2 regions of the Kitasatospora sp. NPDC088548 genome follow, and region 2 is predicted to be linked to the other one. Evidence: predicted binding sites of a transcription regulator. Region 2 holds the regulator's gene; the other holds the start of a gene.

Region 1 (9,101 bases), on a different contig from region 2:
ACCTCGCCGCGCAGGTCGACCACGCAGGCGCCGAGGTGCTCCACGCCGATCTCGGCGCCGATGCCGCCCGGCCCCCGCGGGTTGAGGCCCAGCGCGGTACCGGGTCGGCCGACCTTGCCGCTGGACGTGGCCGTGCCCTCCTCGACCACCAGACCGGCGGCGATCAGCTCTTCGGCGAGCGAGGAGACGGCCGCCCTGGTCAGCCCGGTCTCCGCGGCCGCCTCGGCCCGGGAGCGCGGGGAGCGCGCGATCGCGCCGAGCACCAGCGCCAGATTGGCCCGGCGCATGCCCTGCTGGCTGGCGGGTCCGGTCCGGGGACCGTCCGTCTCGCGCATCGCCCTCACCCGCTCGACTGCCGCGCACCGTGCCCATGGGGCCGGACGTTTGCAGCGTAATCGCGTTTGGCCCCGGTGGCCCGGAGCGGTCGGCCGGGCGCGGAGGGGCCGCTCCGGGCCACCGTCACGAGGTCCGCTGGGGCTGCTGCTCCATCCGGGCGACGGGCTGGGCGAGGCGGGTGAAGACCCAGCGCTGCATCGCCCAGAAGCGGAACAGCATCGCGACGAAGGTGCCGACGACCATCCCGCTGAGGAAGTCGGCCACCTCCTGGGTGAGGGCGCTCACCTGGGGCTCGCGCAGCTCCAGGAGGTAGCGCGAGAGGATCAGCGGGATGTCGTTGACGACGATCGCCACCACGCTGACCAGGAAGAACAGTGCGGCCTCGCGTCGGCGCCCGACCGCCCGGAAGGACCACCGGCGGTTCAGCACGTAGGAGACCGCCGTGGCGGCCACGGTCGCGATGGTGAGCGCCACCACCGGTTTCCGCTCCAGCAGGGTGAACTTCAGCGAGAAGTTGATCACCGTCGTCAGCACGAAGCAGGAGGCCCCGACCAGCAGGACCTTCACCAGCCTGCGGTGCCTGACCAGGAACGGGCGCAGACGGGCCGGCACCCTGGCCAGGGCTCGCTGCGTGGGGGACGGCATCCTCGCAGTCTGGCACGAGGTCTGCCGCCCCCTCCCGTCCGGCGGCCGGGCCGGGTGACGCCCGGACCGCTGCCCACCGTCAGGCGGCGACCAGCACCTCGGCCGGCTCCAGGGCCAGCCTCAGCACCTCCCGGACGTCCGCGACCGGGTGGACGGTGAGCCGCTCCAGCACCTCGGCCGGGACGTCGTCCAGATCGGCCTCGTTCCGCTTGGGGATGATCACCGTGGTGACCCCGGCCCGGTCGGCGGCGAGCAGCTTCTGCTTCACCCCGCCGATCGGCAGCACCCGCCCGGTCAGCGACACCTCGCCCGTCATCGCCACGTCGGTGCGCACCTTGCGGCCGGAGAGCAGCGAGGCCAGCGCGGTGGTCATGGTGATGCCGGCGCTCGGCCCGTCCTTGGGGACGGCCCCGGCGGGGACGTGCAGGTGCACGCCGCGGTCGCGCAGCGAGGTGACCGGCAGCTCCAGCTCGGCGCCGCGCGAGCGCAGGTAGGAGAGCGCGATGTGCGCGGACTCCTTCATCACGTCGCCCAGCTGCCCGGTCAGGGTGAGCCCGGTGCCGCCGGTCTCGGCGTCGGCGAGCGACGCCTCGATGAAGAGGACGTCGCCGCCGGCGCCGGTGACCGCGAGGCCGGTGGCCACGCCGGGGACGGCGGTGCGCCGCTCGGCCGGCTCCTGGGCCGCCTCGGGCACGTGGTGCGGGCGGCCGATCAGGGCGCGCAGGTCGCCCGCGCCGATCGTGGCGGGCAGCTCCCGCTCGCCCAGCTCGCTCTGTGTGGCGATCCTGCGCAGCACCCGGGCGATCGAGCGTTCCAGGTTCCGGACGCCGGCCTCGCGGGTGTACTCGCCGGCCAGCCGGCGCAGCGCCTCCTCGTCGACGGTGACCTCGCCGTCCTTCAGCCCGGCCTGCTCCAGCTGGCGCGGGAGCAGGTGGTCCCGGGCGATGACGACCTTCTCGTCCTCGGTGTAGCCGTCCAGGCGGACCAGCTCCATCCGGTCGAGCAGCGGCCCGGGGATGGCCTCCAGCACATTGGCGGTGGCGAGGAAGACCACGTCCGAGAGGTCCAGCTCGACCTCCAGGTAGTGGTCGCGGAAGGTGTGGTTCTGCGCCGGGTCGAGCACCTCCAGGAGGGCGGCCGCCGGGTCGCCCCGGAAGTCGGAGCCGACCTTGTCGATCTCGTCCAGCAGGACGACCGGGTTCATCGAGCCGGCCTCCTTGATGGCGCGCACCAGACGGCCGGGCAGCGCGCCGACGTAGGTGCGCCGGTGACCGCGGATCTCCGCCTCGTCCCGGACACCGCCGAGCGCGACCCGGACGAACCTCCGGCCCATGGCGCGGGCCACCGACTCGCCGAGCGAGGTCTTGCCGACGCCGGGCGGGCCGACCAGCGCCAGCACCGCGCCCCCGCCCGCCCGGCGCGCGCCGCCACCCGGCTGCTCCTGGGGGCTCGCGGCCGGCCCGGTCCGCTGGTCGGCCCGGCGCTTGCGCACCGCCAGGTACTCGACGATGCGGTCCTTGACGTCGGCCAGGCCGGAGTGGTCGGCGTCCAGCACCGCACGGGCGCCGGCGATGTCGTAGGCGTCCTCGGTGCGCTCGTTCCAGGGCAGCTCCAGGACGGTGTCCAGCCAGGTGCGGATCCAGGAGCCCTCGGGCGACTGGTCGGAGGAGCGCTCCAGCTTGTCGACCTCCTTGAGGGCCGCCTCGCGGACCTTCCCGGGCAGGTCCGCGGCCTCGACCCGGGCGCGGTAGTCGCCCTCCTCGTCCGCCGGGTCGCCGTTCAGCTCGGCCAGCTCCTTGCGGACCGCCTCCAGCTGCCGGCGGAGCAGGAACTCCTTCTGCTGCTTGGCGACGCCCTCCTCGACGTCCTTGCGGATGGTGTCGTTGACCTCCTCCTCGGCGAGGTGGTCGCGCAGCAGGCCGAGCGCGTACTCCAGCCGGGCCACCTGGTCCGCCTCCAGCAGCACCTTGAGCTTCTGCTCGGCGGTGGCGAAGGGGGCGTAGCCGATGTTGTCCGCCAGCTCGCCGACGCCCTCGATCTGGGCGACCCGGTCGACGATCTGCCAGGCGCCGCGCTTGCGCAGCCACTGGGTGGAGAGCGTCTTGTACTCCTTGACCAGCTCGGCGGCGCGCCCGGCCACCGGGGTGCCGGCCGAGGACTCCCGGAACGGCGTGGTCTCCACCCAGAGGGCGGCGCCGGGACCGGTGGTGCCGACGCCGATCCGGGCCCGGCGGACGGCGCGGACCAGCGCCGCCGGATCCCCGTCGGCCAGCCGGCCGACCTGCTCGACGGTGGCGAGGGTGCCGACCGCCGCGTACGAGCCGTCCACCCGCGGGACCAGCAGGACCTGGGGCTTGCCGGTGCCGGTGGCCGCCGCCCGGGCGGCCTCGACGGCGGCGCGCACCTCGGTGTCCTTGAGCTCCAGCGGGACGACCATGCCCGGGAGCACGACCTCGTCGTCGAGCGGCAGCACGGGCAGGGTGAGCGGTGTGGACGTCGATGCCATGATCTCTCCCCAGTCAGCGAACTTGAGTTGACCTGACTAAGGTTTCGCGGGCACCGGATGTTCCCGAGGCCTTGTTCGCCGTGAGCGAACAGGGAAGGCCGCGGCCCGGGCTGTCAAAAACGCCTGGCCCAGGCCCCGCGCGGGGCTACCCGCGGTCCAGCACCGCGGCCCCGCCGGGCCCGGAGGCGGAGGCCGCGGAGGCGGCCGGCGTACGCAGCCGGCGCGGCCGCAGCCTGCCGCCCCCGTCCCGCCGGAGCCAGCGCCAGAGCACCACCCCGGCGAGCACCGCGACCGGGTGGCCGATCCCGGTGACCAGGTCCCGGTCGGTGAGGATCTGGTCGGCGATCATCGCTCCGACGCCGCCCAGCGCCAGCAGCCGCCCGCGCGGCGGCAGCAGCCCGGCCAGCGCGCCGAGGCTGGCCAGCACGCCGTAGCTGACGCCGATGTCCAGGTAGTTCATCGCCTCGGACTCCATCCGGCCGGTCGCCACGGCGGTGATCACCACCGCCTGGGAGAGCACCGTGGCGGTGATGTGCCCGATCGCGAACACCGCCGCCGCCCGGGCCGCCCCGACCCGGCGCTCCAGCGGCGCGACGGTGAAGGCGAACGCCCACAGGTAGGGCATCCAGATCGGCCCCGCCACCCAGAAGCCACTGAAGAGCAGCGCGCGCACGGGGTGGTGCAACAGGTTGTGCCCGTCCGAACTGGACGCCTCCTGGAGGCGCAGCACCAGCTCCGGATCGGCGAGCCTGGCGAAGGTGGTGGTGGCCCCGACCGCGGCCAGGTAGCCGAGCGCGAAAGGGTTGCGCCGCGGCGTCGGCACCCGGGTCAGCACCCACTCGGCCACCCCGGCCCGCAGGCCGTGCCGCAGCAGGCCGTACGGCGGCCCGGCGGGCGGCGCCGGGCGGGAGCGGGCCGGTACCGCACCCTGCCGCCACTCCGCCATGCCGCCTCCGCTCAGATCCGCAGACACCGGTTCACACCCGGTGCCAACGTACCGGCGCGCGCCGGAAATCCCACCCTCGGCAATCTCGTGACCACGGTACGTCGAGGTTCTGGGAGCCCGCTGGGAAAACCCCGTGAGGATCACCGGGCCCGGGGTCGCCCGTCACCCGGGATTGGTCCAGACCTTCTCTCCGTTCACGCGCCGGCACGGGTCCTGACCGGCGTCTCAACGTCAACCCGGGTGCATACGTACCGTTACGGAGTGAAAAATCGCCGGGTAAGGTATCGGCCCGTGCCCACTTGCGAGTGGGTCCGCGGACGGCCCCGACGGCCGGCCCACGGGCCGGAAACGTCCGGTCCACCTGCCGGGAGGCACCCGCTGTCCGTACGCTGCGAAGTGTGCGGGACAGGTGGGCGGTCGACACCCGCCCTCCGGTCCCCGCGCGCGACGGGACGGCGGACCCGGCACAGTCCACGACGGAACAAGACTACGAGCGGAGCCCCGCCATCCCCATCGGTGGCCGGCCCGCAGCCCTGGGGGCGGTGGCGTGACCGTGACAGAAATTCAGCAGGACAACACCAACAGCGGCGGCACGGTGAGCAGCCAGCGCAGAGTGCTGGTGGTGGAGGACGAACCGACGATCGCCGAGTCGATCGCGGCCCGCCTGGGCGCGGAGGGCTTCAAGGTCGCCGTCGCCCACGACGGCCCGGGCGCCGTCGACGGCTTCCACACCTGGCAGCCGGACCTGGTGGTGCTCGACATCATGCTGCCCGGCTTCGACGGCCTGGAGGTGTGCCGCCGGATCCAGGCCCAGCGCCCGGTCCCGGTGCTGATGCTGACCGCGCGGGACGACGAGACGGACCTGCTGGTCGGCCTCGGCGTCGGCGCGGACGACTACATGACCAAGCCGTTCTCCATGCGCGAGCTGGCGGCCCGGGTCAACGTGCTGCTGCGTCGCGTCGAGCGCGCCCAGCAGGCGGCCAGGACGCCGGCGCTCGGCAGCCTGCGCTTCGGCGAGCTGGAGATCGACCATGTGCAGCGCCGGGTCCGGCTGGCCTCGGGCGACGTCCACCTGACGCCGACCGAGTTCGACCTGCTCGCCTGCCTGGCCGCCCAGCCGCGCGCGGTGCTCACCCGCGAGCAGCTGCTGGCCGAGGTCTGGGACTGGACGGACGCCTCCGGCACCCGCACCGTCGACAGCCACGTCAAGGCGCTGCGCCGGAAGATCGGCGCCAGCTGGATCCGCACCGTCCACGGCGTCGGATACGCCCTGGAGGCCCCGCACCCCTAGGGTCACCGGGCACCGGGCCTCCGGGGGGCCCGCATCCCGGACCGCCGCGCGAACCGCGCGGGGGGAGCACACACGGGGGAAGCACAGGGGACCAATGACCTTTCCACAGCAACGCGACGGGGACACCGCCGGCATGCGGCAGCCCACCCTGGCCGCCCGCGCCGCCCGCCGGGTCTGGGCCGACATCCGGCCGCTCGACCCGGTCCGCTCCATCAAGGGCAAACTCGCCCTGCTGGTGATCGTCTCGGTCTTCCTCGCCACCGGCATGGTGGTGGTGGCCATCCGGTCCGAGACCCAGATCCGGATCATCATGGTCTTCTCCATGATCGCCTCGCTGCTCTTCATGCAGTTCCTCGCGCACGGGCTGACCGCCCCGCTGCGCGACATGACGGCCGCCGCCCGCGCGATGGCCTCCGGCGACTACAGCCGCCGGGTCGAGGTGAACTCGCGCGACGAGATCGGCGAGCTGGCGGCCGCCTTCAACCTGATGGCGGCCGACCTGGAGGCCGCCGACCGCCACCGCCGCGAACTGGTCGCCAACGTCTCGCACGAGCTGCGCACGCCCATCGCCGCGCTGCGCGCCGTGCTGGAGAACGTCGTCGACGGCGTCGTCCAGCCGAACCCGGCGACCCTGGGTGCCGCGCTGGAGCAGACCGAGCGGCTCGGCCGGCTGGTCACCCATCTGCTCGACCTCTCCAAGATCGACGACGGGGTGGTCGACCTGGACGCGCGCTCCTTCGAGGTGCGCGAGTTCCTGGACGGCGTACTGCGCGGGGTCACCGTGGACGGCGCGACGGCGGGCGGGGCGTTCTCCCGGCGCGGGGACGTCCGGCTCGCGCTGGAGGTCAGCCCGGCAGGCCTGACCGGCGTCGCCGACCCGGAGCGGCTCCACCAGGTGGTCGCCAACCTGGTCGACAACGCCTGCAAGCACTCCCCGCCCGGCGGCACCGTGACGGTCCGGGCCCGGCCCGGCGCCGAGCCGGGCGCCCTGCTGCTGGAGGTCGAGGACGAGGGCCCGGGCATCCCGCCGGCCGACCGGACCCGGGTGTTCGAGCGGTTCAGCCGCAGCGGCACCGCCACCGCCCAGGGGCCCGGCGCCGACGGCGGCACCGGTCTGGGGCTGGCCATCGCCCGCTGGGCGGTGGATCTGCACGGCGGCCGGATCGAGGTGGCCGAGGCCGCCCGCGGCTGCCGGATCGAGGTCCGGCTGCCCGGTCCGCGGTGAGCCTCGTCGCATTCGCGTCGGACGGACTTCGCCGTCATGTCACAGGACGGACACAGACGTACACGAAGATCATTCAGTGCTTCCGGGATGCTTTGTCCGGTTTCGTCCAGATATGTGCACTGATCGACCGTGATCGCTTCCCCTCCGATGCGGCTTTCTAACGCACATTTTCAGCCAAACTGCAGGTCAGCACTGTGATCTGGGCGACGCCTGAGCCCCGGGGACTGCGCGATCACTGGTCAGGGGCGTAGCCTTAATCCCCGCTGTCCAAACATCCCAAAAGGAAGCGGAAGAGGGCGGTTGCCGCCGTGTCGCCACAGTCCCCTGAAACCCCCAATAGCTCGGCAAGTTCCACTGGCTTCGGCCCCAATGAGTGGCTCGTCGATGAGATCTACCAGCAGTACCTCCAGGACCCGAACTCGGTCGACCGAGCCTGGTGGGACTTTTTCGCCGACTACAAGCCCGGTACCGAGGTGACCCCAGTGACCCAGGCCGCGACCCCGGTCGGCACCACGCCGACTCCCGTTGCCGCCCCCGCGCCCGCCGCTGCCGCTCCCGCCGCGCCGGCCGCACCCGCGACCGCCCCGGCGGCCCCGGCTCCGGCTCCCGCGCCGCTCGCCGCAGCCCCCGCCGCGCCGCCGGCCCCCAAGGTCGCCGCCCCGGCTCCGGCCGCGCCGGCCGCCACGGCGGGCCCCGAGCTCGTCCAGCTGCGCGGCCCGGCCAAGGCCGTCGCCACCAACATGGACGCCTCGCTGGAGGTGCCGACCGCGACGTCCGTCCGCGCGGTGCCCGCCAAGCTGCTGATCGACAACCGCATTGTCATCAACAACCACCTGCAGCGCGCCCGCGGCGGCAAGGTCTCCTTCACCCACCTGATCGGTTACGCCCTGGTCCAGGCCGTCAAGGCCTCGCCGGGCATGAACCACAGCTACAAGGTGGAGAACGGCAAGGCCTTCCTGGTCAAGCCCGAGCACGTGAACCTGGGCCTGGCCATCGACCTGGTCAAGCCCAACGGCGACCGCCAGCTCGTCGTCGCGGCCATCAAGAAGGCCGAGACCCTCGACTTCTTCGGCTTCTGGCAGGCCTACGAGGACATCGTCCGCCGGGCCCGCGCCAACAAGCTGACCATGGACGACTTCACCGGCGTCACGGTCTCGCTGACCAACCCCGGCGGCATCGGCACCGTGCACTCCGTGCCGCGCCTGATGCAGAACCAGGGCACCATCGTCGGCGTCGGCGCCATGGAGTACCCGGCCGAGTTCCAGGGCTCCGCCCCGGAGACCCTGTCCCGCCTCGGCGTCTCCAAGATCATGACGCTGACCTCGACCTACGACCACCGCGTCATCCAGGGCGCGGCGTCCGGCGAGTTCCTGCGCGAGATCCACCGGCTGCTGCTCGGCGAGAACGGCTTCTACGACGAGATCTTCGAGTCGCTGCGGATCCCGTACGAGCCGGTCCGCTGGGCCACCGACGTCGCCACCACCCACGACGACGAGGTCAACAAGACCGCGCGCGTCATGGAGCTGATCCACTCCTACCGGGTCCGCGGCCACCTGATGGCCGACACCGACCCGCTGGAGTACAAGCAGCGCAAGCACCCCGACCTGGACGTCACCACCCACGGCCTCACCCTGTGGGACCTGGAGCGCGAGTTCGCGGTCGGCGGCTTCGGCGGCCAGCGGATGATGAAGCTCCGCGACATCCTCGGCCTGCTGCGCAACACGTACTGCCGCACCGTCGGTATCGAGTACATGCACATCCAGGACCCGGCGCAGCGCAAGTGGCTGCAGGAGCGCCTGGAGAAGCCGTACACCAAGCCGGAGCGCGAGGAGCAGCTGCGCATCCTGCGCCGGCTGAACTCGGCCGAGGCCTTCGAGACCTTCCTGCAGACCAAGTACGTCGGGCAGAAGCGCTTCTCGCTGGAGGGCGGCGAGTCGCTCATCCCGCTGCTGGACGCCACGATCGACGCGGCCGCCGAGCACCGCCTCGACGAGACCGTGATCGGCATGGCCCACCGCGGCCGTCTGAACGTGCTGGCCAACATCGTCGGCAAGCCGTACGGCAAGATCTTCGGCGAGTTCGAGGGCAACCTCGACCCGAAATCGATGCACGGCTCCGGCGACGTGAAGTACCACCTCGGCTCCGAGGGCAC
Region 2 (9,101 bases):
GGCACCTTCGACGTCTCCCTGCTGGAGATCGGCGACGGGGTCGTCGAGGTGAAGGCCACCAACGGTGACAACCACCTCGGTGGTGACGACTGGGACCAGAAGGTCGTCGACCACCTGGTGAAGGTCTTCCAGGCCGGCCACGGTGTCGACCTGTCCAAGGACAAGATGGCCCTCCAGCGTCTGCGCGAGGCCGCCGAGAAGGCCAAGATCGAGCTGTCCTCGTCCTCCGAGACCTCGATCAACCTGCCCTACATCACGGCCTCCGCCGAGGGCCCGCTGCACCTGGACGAGAAGCTCACCCGCGCCCAGTTCCAGCAGCTCACCTCCGACCTGCTGGAGCGCTGCAAGGTCCCGTTCCACAACGTGATCAAGGACGCCGGCATCGCGCTGTCCGAGATCGACCACGTGGTCCTGGTCGGCGGCTCCACCCGGATGCCGGCCGTCGCCGAGCTCGTCCGCGAGCTGACCGGCGGCAAGGACGCCAACAAGGGCGTCAACCCGGACGAGGTCGTCGCCATCGGCGCCGCGCTCCAGGCCGGTGTCCTGAAGGGCGAGGTCAAGGACGTCCTGCTGCTCGACGTCACCCCGCTGTCCCTCGGCATCGAGACCAAGGGCGGCATCATGACCAAGCTGATCGAGCGCAACACCACGATCCCGACCAAGCGCTCGGAGATCTTCACCACGGCCGAGGACAACCAGCCGTCCGTGCAGATCCAGGTCTACCAGGGCGAGCGCGAGATCGCCGCGTACAACAAGAAGCTCGGCATGTTCGAGCTGACCGGTCTGCCGCCGGCCCCCCGCGGCCTGCCCCAGATCGAGGTCACCTTCGACATCGACGCCAACGGCATCATGCACGTCGGCGCGAAGGACCTCGGCACCGGCAAGGAGCAGAAGATGACCGTCACCGGTGGCTCCGCGCTGCCGAAGGACGACATCGAGCGCATGATGCGCGAGGCCGAGCAGTACGCGGAGGAGGACCACAAGCGCCGCGAGTCGGTCGAGACCCGCAACCAGGCCGAGCAGCTCGTCTACTCGACCGAGAAGTTCATCGCGGACAACACCGACAAGCTCCCGGCCGACGTCAAGACCGAGGTCGAGACCGCCATCGGCGAGCTCAAGGAGGCCCTGAAGGGCGAGGACATCGCGGCCATCCGCGAGGCCTCCGAGAAGGTCTCCACCACCGCCCAGAAGCTCGGCCAGGCGCTGTACGCCAACGCCGACGCCGCCTCCTCCGGCCCGGCCGGTGACGCCGCCGGCGCCAAGGACGACGACGTCGTCGACGCCGAGATCGTGGACGACGAGAAGCCCAAGGGCGGTGCGGCATGACGGAGAAGCCGCAGGGTGCTGAGCCCGGCGACGACTCCGCCGCCGAGGAGGCCGTGATCAAGGCGGCCGAGGAGGCCGCCGCGGCCGGGGACACCTCCGGTGGCGCGGACGAGCTGGCCAAGGCCAAGCGGGAGCTGGCCGAGCGGACCGGCGACCTCCAGCGTCTCCAGGCCGAGTACCAGAACTACCGCAAGCGGGTCGAGCGGGACCGTCTGACGGTCCGTGAGATCGCGGTCTCCAACATCCTGGAGTCCCTGATCCCGGTCCTGGACGACATCGGCCGGGGCCGCGAGCACGGCGAGGTGACGGGCGGCTTCAAGTCCGTCGCCGAGTCGCTGGAGACGGTCGTGGCCAAGCTGGGCCTCCAGCAGTTCGGCAAGGAGGGCGAGCCCTTCGACCCGACCATGCACGAGGCGCTGATGCACAGTTACTCCTCGGACGTCACCGAGGACACCTGTGTCCAGATCCTCCAGCCCGGCTACCGGATCGGCGAGCGGATCATCCGCCCGGCGATGGTGGCGGTCGCGGAGCCCCAGCCGGGCACCCAGACCACCCCCGCGCCGGACGCCGAATCGGCGAAGTCCGCGGAGTCGGACAAGGCCGACGGTGGCGCGGACAGCTGACAACCTGTGCGCTGCGGAGTCGTACGCCGGCCAGTACGGCGGCCGGCTCCGCAGCGCCTTGTCGATGGGCGCTCCGTCGACGGACGACAGACCCGCCATTGACAGCACAGTGACTATGGACTTCGGGAGGTGGCGGCAGCCATGAGCGGCAAGGACTACGTGGAGAAGGACTACTACAAGGTCCTCGGCGTGCCCAAGGACGCCTCCGCCACCGAGATCAAGAAGACGTACCGCAAGCTGGCGCGCGAGTTCCACCCCGACGCCAACAAGGGTGACACCAAGGCCGAGGACCGGTTCAAGGACATCTCCGAGGCCTATGACGTCCTGTCGGACGAGAAGCGCCGCAAGGAGTACGACGAGGCTCGCACCCTCTTCGCCAACGGCGGCTTCCGCTCCGGCGGCCCCGGCGGCGGCAACTACAGCTTCGACTTCGGCGACCTGTTCAGCGGCAACCAGGGCGGCCCCGGCGGCAGCGGCGGGCTCGGCGACGTCTTCGGCGGCCTGTTCAACCGCGGCGGCCGGCAGGCCCAGCCGCGGCGCGGCGCCGACGTCGAGACCGAGGTGACGCTCTCCTTCGAGGAGGCGGTGGACGGCGCGACCGTCCCGCTGCGGATGACCAGTCAGGCCCCCTGTCACGGCTGCAACGGCACCGGGGCCAAGTCCGGCACCACTCCGCGGGTCTGCCCGACCTGCGTGGGCGCCGGCACCGTGAGCCGGGGTCAGGGCGCCTTCGCCCTCTCCGAGCCCTGTCGCGACTGCCGCGGCCGGGGCATGATCGTCGACGACCCGTGCCCCGACTGCCACGGCAGCGGCCGGGCCAGCTCCGCCCGCACCATGCAGGTCCGGATCCCGGCCGGGGTCCAGGACGCCCAGCGCATCCGGCTCAAGGGCAAGGGCGCGCAGGGCGAGCGCGGCGGCCAGCCCGGCGACCTCTACGTCACCGTCCACGTCGACTCGCACCCCGTCTTCGGGCGCAAGGCCGACAACCTCACCGTGACGGTGCCGGTCACCTTCCCCGAGGCCGCGCTCGGCGGCACCATCGAGGTGCCGACGCTGGGTGGTCCCTCGGTGAAGCTCAAGCTGCCCCCGGGCAGCGCCAACGGCCTCACCCTGCGGGCCCGCGGCAAGGGCGCCACCCGCAAGGACGGCACCCGCGGCGACCTCCTGGTCACCGTGGAGGTCGTGGTGCCGCAGCACGTCACCGGCGACGCGCTGACGGCTCTGGAGCAGTACCGCGAGGCCACCGCCTCCGACGACCCACGAGCCGCCCTGTTCCGGGCGGCGAAGGGAGCGTGACGACCAGATGATGACCCCCGACAGCCCGATCGGCCCCGGTATCGGCGAAGGCCTCCCCGGCGGCGGCCCCCGCCCCCGCCGTACCGCCGCGGCCCCGCACTACGTCCTCACCGAGGACACTCCGGTGTACGTGATCTCGGTCGCCGCCGAGCTCTCCGGCCTGCACCCGCAGACCCTGCGTCAGTACGACCGCCTCGGCCTGGTCTGCCCCGACCGCACCGCGGGCCGCGGCCGGCGCTACTCCGCCCGGGACATCCAGCAGTTGCGCGACGTCCAGCGGCTCTCCCAGGACGAGGGCATCAACCTGGCCGGGATCAAGCGGATCATCGAGCTGGAGAACCAGGTCACCGCCCTCCAGTCCCGTATCGCCGAACTCGCCGACTCGCTCGAAGGGGCCGCCAGCGCACTCCAGCAACGCGAGGCCGCCGTCCACGCGTCCTACCGCCGTGATCTCGTGCCGTACCAGCCGCCGACCCAGTCGAGCGCCCTGGTGGTCTGGCGTCCCAAGCGCTGACCGGCCAGAACGGCCACCGCCGCCGGTTTCCCTCCTGATCGGGGGGTGGCCGGCGGCTCGCGTTACTGCGAGAGTGCAAAGCGAGCAGGATGGGCCCCCGCAACGGACACCGACCTGATCTGTGCGTCGAGTTGCATATCATCCGTACGAATTCAGGCGGCGTGCGCGCACGGCCCAGGGGTCTGACGCCGGAAAGGAGCTGAAAGTGAACCCAGTCGACGACCGGGACGACTTCCAACCCGGGGGGCAGATCCTGTCCGACGCGGCCCGAGCGCTGTACCTGGCCGCCGTGCGTTCGGAAGGGCGCCTGACCGCCTCGAAGCAGGAGGCCGCGAAGTCGGAGGTCCAGGAACTGCTCGACCTCGGGCTCCTGGTGCCGGATCTGGACGACCCGGAATCCCTCGTGGTCGCCGACCCCAACCGGCTGTCGACCACGCTCAGCGCGACCTGGCAGCGCCGGGCGCTCCAGTTGCTCTCCCGCTCGACCAACCTCGTCAGCGAGCTGCAGGACCTCGGGGACGTCTACAACGAGCACGGCAAACAGGTCGAGACCGGCGGCCGGATCGAGTACATCAGCGGCAAGGTCTCCATCAACCAGCGCCTCGGCGCCCTGGTGGAGCGCTGCTCCAAGGAACTGTTGACCGCTCAGCCCGGCGGCGGGCGGCGGCCGGAGACGGTCCGCACCGCGATGAACCGGGACCTCGGGGTGCTCCAGCGCGGTGGCACGATCCGGACGATCTACCAGCCGAGCGCGCGGTACTCCAGCCCGACGCTGGAGTACGTCGAGACGATGACCCACGAAGGCAGCCAGGTCCGCACGCTGGACGAGCCGTTCAACGTGATGATCGTGATCGACAGAAAAGTCGCGATCATACCCGCGAGCGACGACATGACCGTCGCGGCATTCGTCCGGGACGACGCGGTGGTGAGCTATCTGGTCCACACCTTCGAGGCACTCTGGGAACGGGCCATTCCGTTCCCGGGAAGCCGGGAAGTCCCGCCCCAGGTGCTTTCCAGCCTGCGCCGTCAGATCGTCAGGCTGATGGTTCAGGGCATCGGCCACCGCGTCATCGCCAGGAACCTCGGACTCAGCGAACGGACGCTGGCGCGCCACATCGCGGAGATGCGCGAGGACCACGGCGTGGACACGCTATTTCAGTTGGGCTGGAAGCTCGCCCAAAAAGAAGGCGATTCCGAATCCACGGACTGACCGGACCAGGATTGGCGGTCCTTCTACTGCCAGCCACTGTCCATGGTGGACAGCGCCGACGTCGTGGGGTTCGTGCTCTGCCAGCCACTGTCCGCATCCGTGGAAGCGCCCAGGAAGAACGCGAAACCCAAAAGAACCGCGGAGACAACGAGGCGACGCGCATAGCGCACGACAGCACCCCTTTCAGAAGGACGCAGCAGACTCTCGGCAGGACGGCTGATACAGAATAGATCCTGACCTACTGCACGTCAGTACGGATAGTCGGAGAGTGTGTCATCTCGCTGCCATGCAGGGAGATGACATCTGGTGATGCTGGACCGAAGTACAGCGCCAGATGGACGATCAGTTCGCTGTCGACGGGTCTGGGCAATTTTTGCCCGTGTTCATTCAATTGCAGGTCAGCGACTGCGAGGCCCGGCCTTCCGCGACACGGCACCACACATATCCACAGGCCAGTCAGGCACCGACCCTCTCTCGCCGACTACTCCCCCGGAGTCGACAATGACCGAGCCCTACCTGCGCCACCACGACAGCCAGGCCCCCGAGGGCCGGCGTGCACGAGTCTTCCTGGCCGCGCCGTTGATGCGACTGACCGGGCCGGCCGACAGTGTCGTGACGCTTGCCAGCCGGACGCGGCTGACGACGCTCCGCACCACCCTGCTGCGCAGCGGTGCCGCCGTGTACAGCGCGCACCACAGCGACGCCTGGACGGTGGCCGGCCGGGCGCCGGAGCCGCGGGTGCCCTCCGACTTCCGGGCGCTGCAGTCGGCGGACCTGGTCTTCGCCTACGTCGGGGCGCCGCTCTCCGCCGGAGTGAGCCTGGAGCTGGGCTGGGCCTCGGCGCTGCGCAAGCCGATCGTCCTGCTGGTCGACGAGGCCATCACGCACAACCCGCTGATCGCCACCATCGAGCAGGTCGCCCCCGTCCTGCCGCTGGTCTTCGACGACACCTGGTCCCAGGAGGCCCTCCACCACACCGTGGAGACCGCCCTCGACTGGGCCGGTATGGCGCTCTCCCTGCGCGAGGGCTTCTGGACCGCCCCCGGCGAGCAGTTCAGCGTCCCCCGGCAGCAGCCCCCGGCCGTCGGCCCGACCGGCTACTGGCCGACCGGCGCGGCGACCGGCTGACCACCGCGGCGGCTCAGCCATCGGACTCCCCGGTCCTGGCTCCCCGCATCTGCCAGCCGAGCTGGAACAGCGTCTGAGCGTCGTACAGCTCGCGCAGCCGCGAGATGTGACCGGCCACCGTCCGCTCGCTCAGCCCCAGCCGGCTCGCGATCGCCCGCTGGGTCAGCCCCTGGGACAGCAGCCGGCCGACCTGCTCGTGCACCAGCGGCTCGGTGCCCCCGTCGGCCAGCGCCGCCCAGTTCACCCCCTCGGCCTGCTGCCACTGCTGCTCGAAAACGCCCACCAGGAAGGCGACCGTCGCCGGGTCCTCCACGAAGGCCGCACTGGTGTTGTCCGCGGCGGCCGGGATCACCGCCACCGTGCGATCGAAGATCAGCAACCGGGAGAACGGCGCGGCCAGCACGCGGATCGTGCACCCGAGCCGGGTGACCTCGACCGCGAACTCCACCGTGGGTCCGTCCACCCGGGCGGCCGGCTCGTAGACCGCCCGCATGGTTCCGCCGTGTTCGAGGTAGCGGAGGGCGTGGTTCAGCCGGTCGGGCAGCGCCGCCACCGGGCAGGCGCCACCGGGCGTCGCGGTCAGGTACTCGTCCCGGAACTCCAGGGCCAGCTGGTCGACCTGATGCCGGATCTGTTCCATGCCCGACACGTACCGGACCCCGGTGGGGCGGTTGCCGCGATGCGAGGCGGCGTCATACGCCTGGGTCAGATCGCCCAGCAGGTCCGGCAGTTGCTCCGCCTCCGCCAGCAGCCGGGCGCTCATCAGCCGGATGTCCGCGCCGATCCGGTCGGTGACCGACCGCGGGTCCACCGCGCTGTACGAGGCGTCCATCAGCTGCGGCACGACCAGACCGATCTCGACCAGCCGCCGCAGTGGCCCGGCCTCGCCGGTGCCGACCTCGGCGGCGCGCAGCCGGCCGCCGTTGCGGAGGATCGCGCGGTAGAGCGCGCGGGCGTCGTCGTCGGGGAGCGCCGCGGTCAGCAGGTCCGAGGGCGTACGGGTGTCAGCCATCGTGCTCTCCCCTCATCAGCCAGCCGAGCTGGTACAGCGTCTGGGCGCCGTGCCGGTCGCGCAGCCGGGAGATGTGGGCGGCGACGGTGCGTTCGCTGAGGCCGAGGCGGGAGGCGACGGCGCGCTGGGTGAGGCCCTTGGCGAGCAGCCGGCCGACCCGGTCGGGGGCGGCGCGGGTGGGGCCGTGGGTGAGGGGCGCGGCCCAGTCGGTGGTGTCGGCCCGGGCCCAGTCGCGTTCGAAGCCGCCGACCAGGAAGGCGATCGCGGCCGGGTCGGAGATGAAGGCGGCGGTGCTGTGGTCGTCGTTGGCGGAGATCACCGCGACCGTGCGGTCGAAGACGATCAGGCGCTGGAACGGCTCGTCCAGGGTCCGGATCAGCGATCCGTGCCGGGAGACCTCGTCGGCGTAGGCCCGGGCGGCCGGCTCGGAGAACGCGATCGGCTGGTAGACGGTGCGCAGCGAACAGCCCCGCTGGAGCAGTTGGACGTCCTGGCGGACGGCGATCTGCAGGGCGTCGGCCGGACGGTGGCCGGGCTGGGCGGTGAGCACCTCGGTACGGCAGTCGGAGACCAGCTGGGAGATGCGCTGGCGGATGTGGACGTGGCCCTCGATGTAGACGGCGCCGCCGGACCGCTCGGGCCGGCGGGGCATCGCGTCGTAGGCGCGGGTGAGGGTGTCGAGGGTGCCGGGGAGGTTCTCGGCGCGGACCAGCAGGCGGGTCGCCTCGCTGCGCAGCTCGGCGCCGAGGCGGTCGCTGACCGAGCGCGGGCTGACGGCGGTGTGGCAGGCGTCGACCGGGTTGGGGATCAGCAGGCCGATGGCCACCAGCCGGCGCAGGGCGGGCTGGTCGCTCTCCGGGACCTCGGCGAAGGGGATGCGTCCGCCGCGGCCGACCACGGCCAGGTAGAGCCGACGGGCCGCCTCGTCGGGCTCGCCGACCGCCGCCGTGGTGCCAGGAGCGGCCGTCGGATCCGCCGTCACCTCGAACACTCCCTGCCGGATGGATCTCGGATGTGTCTTCGTCTCCCGCGCGGCCGATGCTTTCCGGTCATGGGCTCGGCACCGTGCAGCGCACCCGATCACGGTACTGCGAGCCGGCGGGCCCCCGGGCCCCGGGTGCCGTCGCACACGGGTTCCCCGGGGGCCGCCGGTGCACGTCGAGGCCACGGCGCTTCCGGCGAGGCGGAGCAGCAACGCCTCGCCGACTCCGGTCCCGGGCGCCATCACCACACATGGCACCCGGCCGACGCTCTTCCCCCCGATATGCAGGTACTGACGTACCTCACGCATCCAGTACTGAAGAGCAAGTCGCCACCATCGGGCTGCGGTTGCCCGGACGGCCTGACGTGACTCCACCCTCACAGCGTGACGGCCGGTGAACAAGGCCAGCCCGAGTGCATGTTCTCGCAATTGCAGGAACCTGCAGCGGCCGGCCGGCGCGGGGCGCCGGGTCCCGACGTGGCTCCACGCGAAACCGCTGGTCACAGCGGTGCGGTGGCGGAGTCCTCCCGTCCGTTCATTCGTCTCCGGACGACCGCGCTCCGCCTGTGCGCACCGTGCGCGGAGCTTGTACGCCGTCTCCGCGCGCGGAGCTCGTAAGCCGTCCCCGAGCGCCGTCCGGGCCGTTCGCGAAACCGCAGCAGGCGCGCGTCCTGCGGCCGGAGCACTCAGCGCGCCAGCAGGCGGCCGCCCGCCAGTCCTGCCGCGGTGCCGCAGGCGGCGACGGCCCAGGCCGCGATCAGCAGCACATAGAGCCCGGCGGCCAGGCCGGTGAAGCCGGCGAACCCGGTGTGGCGGGCGAGGCCGGCGGCGCCGGTGACGCAGGTGCCGACCGGGAAGGTGTACGCCCACCAGGTCATCGCGAACGGCATCCCGGCCCGGCGGGCGCGCAGGTTGGCGGTGACGGCGATGACCAGCCAGAGCATCGCGACGCCGAGCACCGCGACCCCGTACAGCTCCGCGAAGGCGAGCGCGGCGGGGGCGAGTTGCGG

What was found. The regulator HspR, encoded in region 2, represses chaperone genes until heat shock. The targets are predictions, from matches to a motif close to TTGAGNNNNNNNNNCTCAA.
Region 1: the regulator HspR is predicted to act here: its motif matches at 3,510-3,528, upstream of lon (endopeptidase La).

Annotation. Positions count from the first base shown of each region.
Region 1 covers NZ_JBIVMI010000016.1:175,707-184,807, reverse strand. Annotated here, with positions in the region: gene ACIP82_RS21655 (ROK family protein) at 1-335, opposite strand, end outside; gene ACIP82_RS21650 (GtrA family protein) at 460-981, opposite strand; gene lon (endopeptidase La) at 1,061-3,487, opposite strand; gene ACIP82_RS21640 (rhomboid-like protein) at 3,633-4,433, opposite strand; gene ACIP82_RS21635 (response regulator transcription factor) at 4,987-5,724, shown strand; gene ACIP82_RS21630 (ATP-binding protein) at 5,858-6,949, shown strand; gene ACIP82_RS21625 (multifunctional oxoglutarate decarboxylase/oxoglutarate dehydrogenase thiamine pyrophosphate-binding subunit/dihydrolipoyllysine-residue succinyltransferase subunit) at 7,258-9,101, shown strand, end outside.
Region 2 covers NZ_JBIVMI010000031.1:43,362-52,462, reverse strand. Annotated here, with positions in the region: gene dnaK (molecular chaperone DnaK) at 1-1,326, shown strand, start outside; gene grpE (nucleotide exchange factor GrpE) at 1,323-1,949, shown strand; gene dnaJ (molecular chaperone DnaJ) at 2,091-3,245, shown strand; gene ACIP82_RS31265 (heat shock protein transcriptional repressor HspR) at 3,253-3,759, shown strand; gene ACIP82_RS31260 (hypothetical protein) at 3,965-4,969, shown strand; gene ACIP82_RS31255 (hypothetical protein) at 5,471-6,097, shown strand; gene ACIP82_RS31250 (LuxR C-terminal-related transcriptional regulator) at 6,111-7,109, opposite strand; gene ACIP82_RS31245 (LuxR C-terminal-related transcriptional regulator) at 7,102-8,091, opposite strand; gene ACIP82_RS31240 (TDT family transporter) at 8,778-9,101, opposite strand, start outside.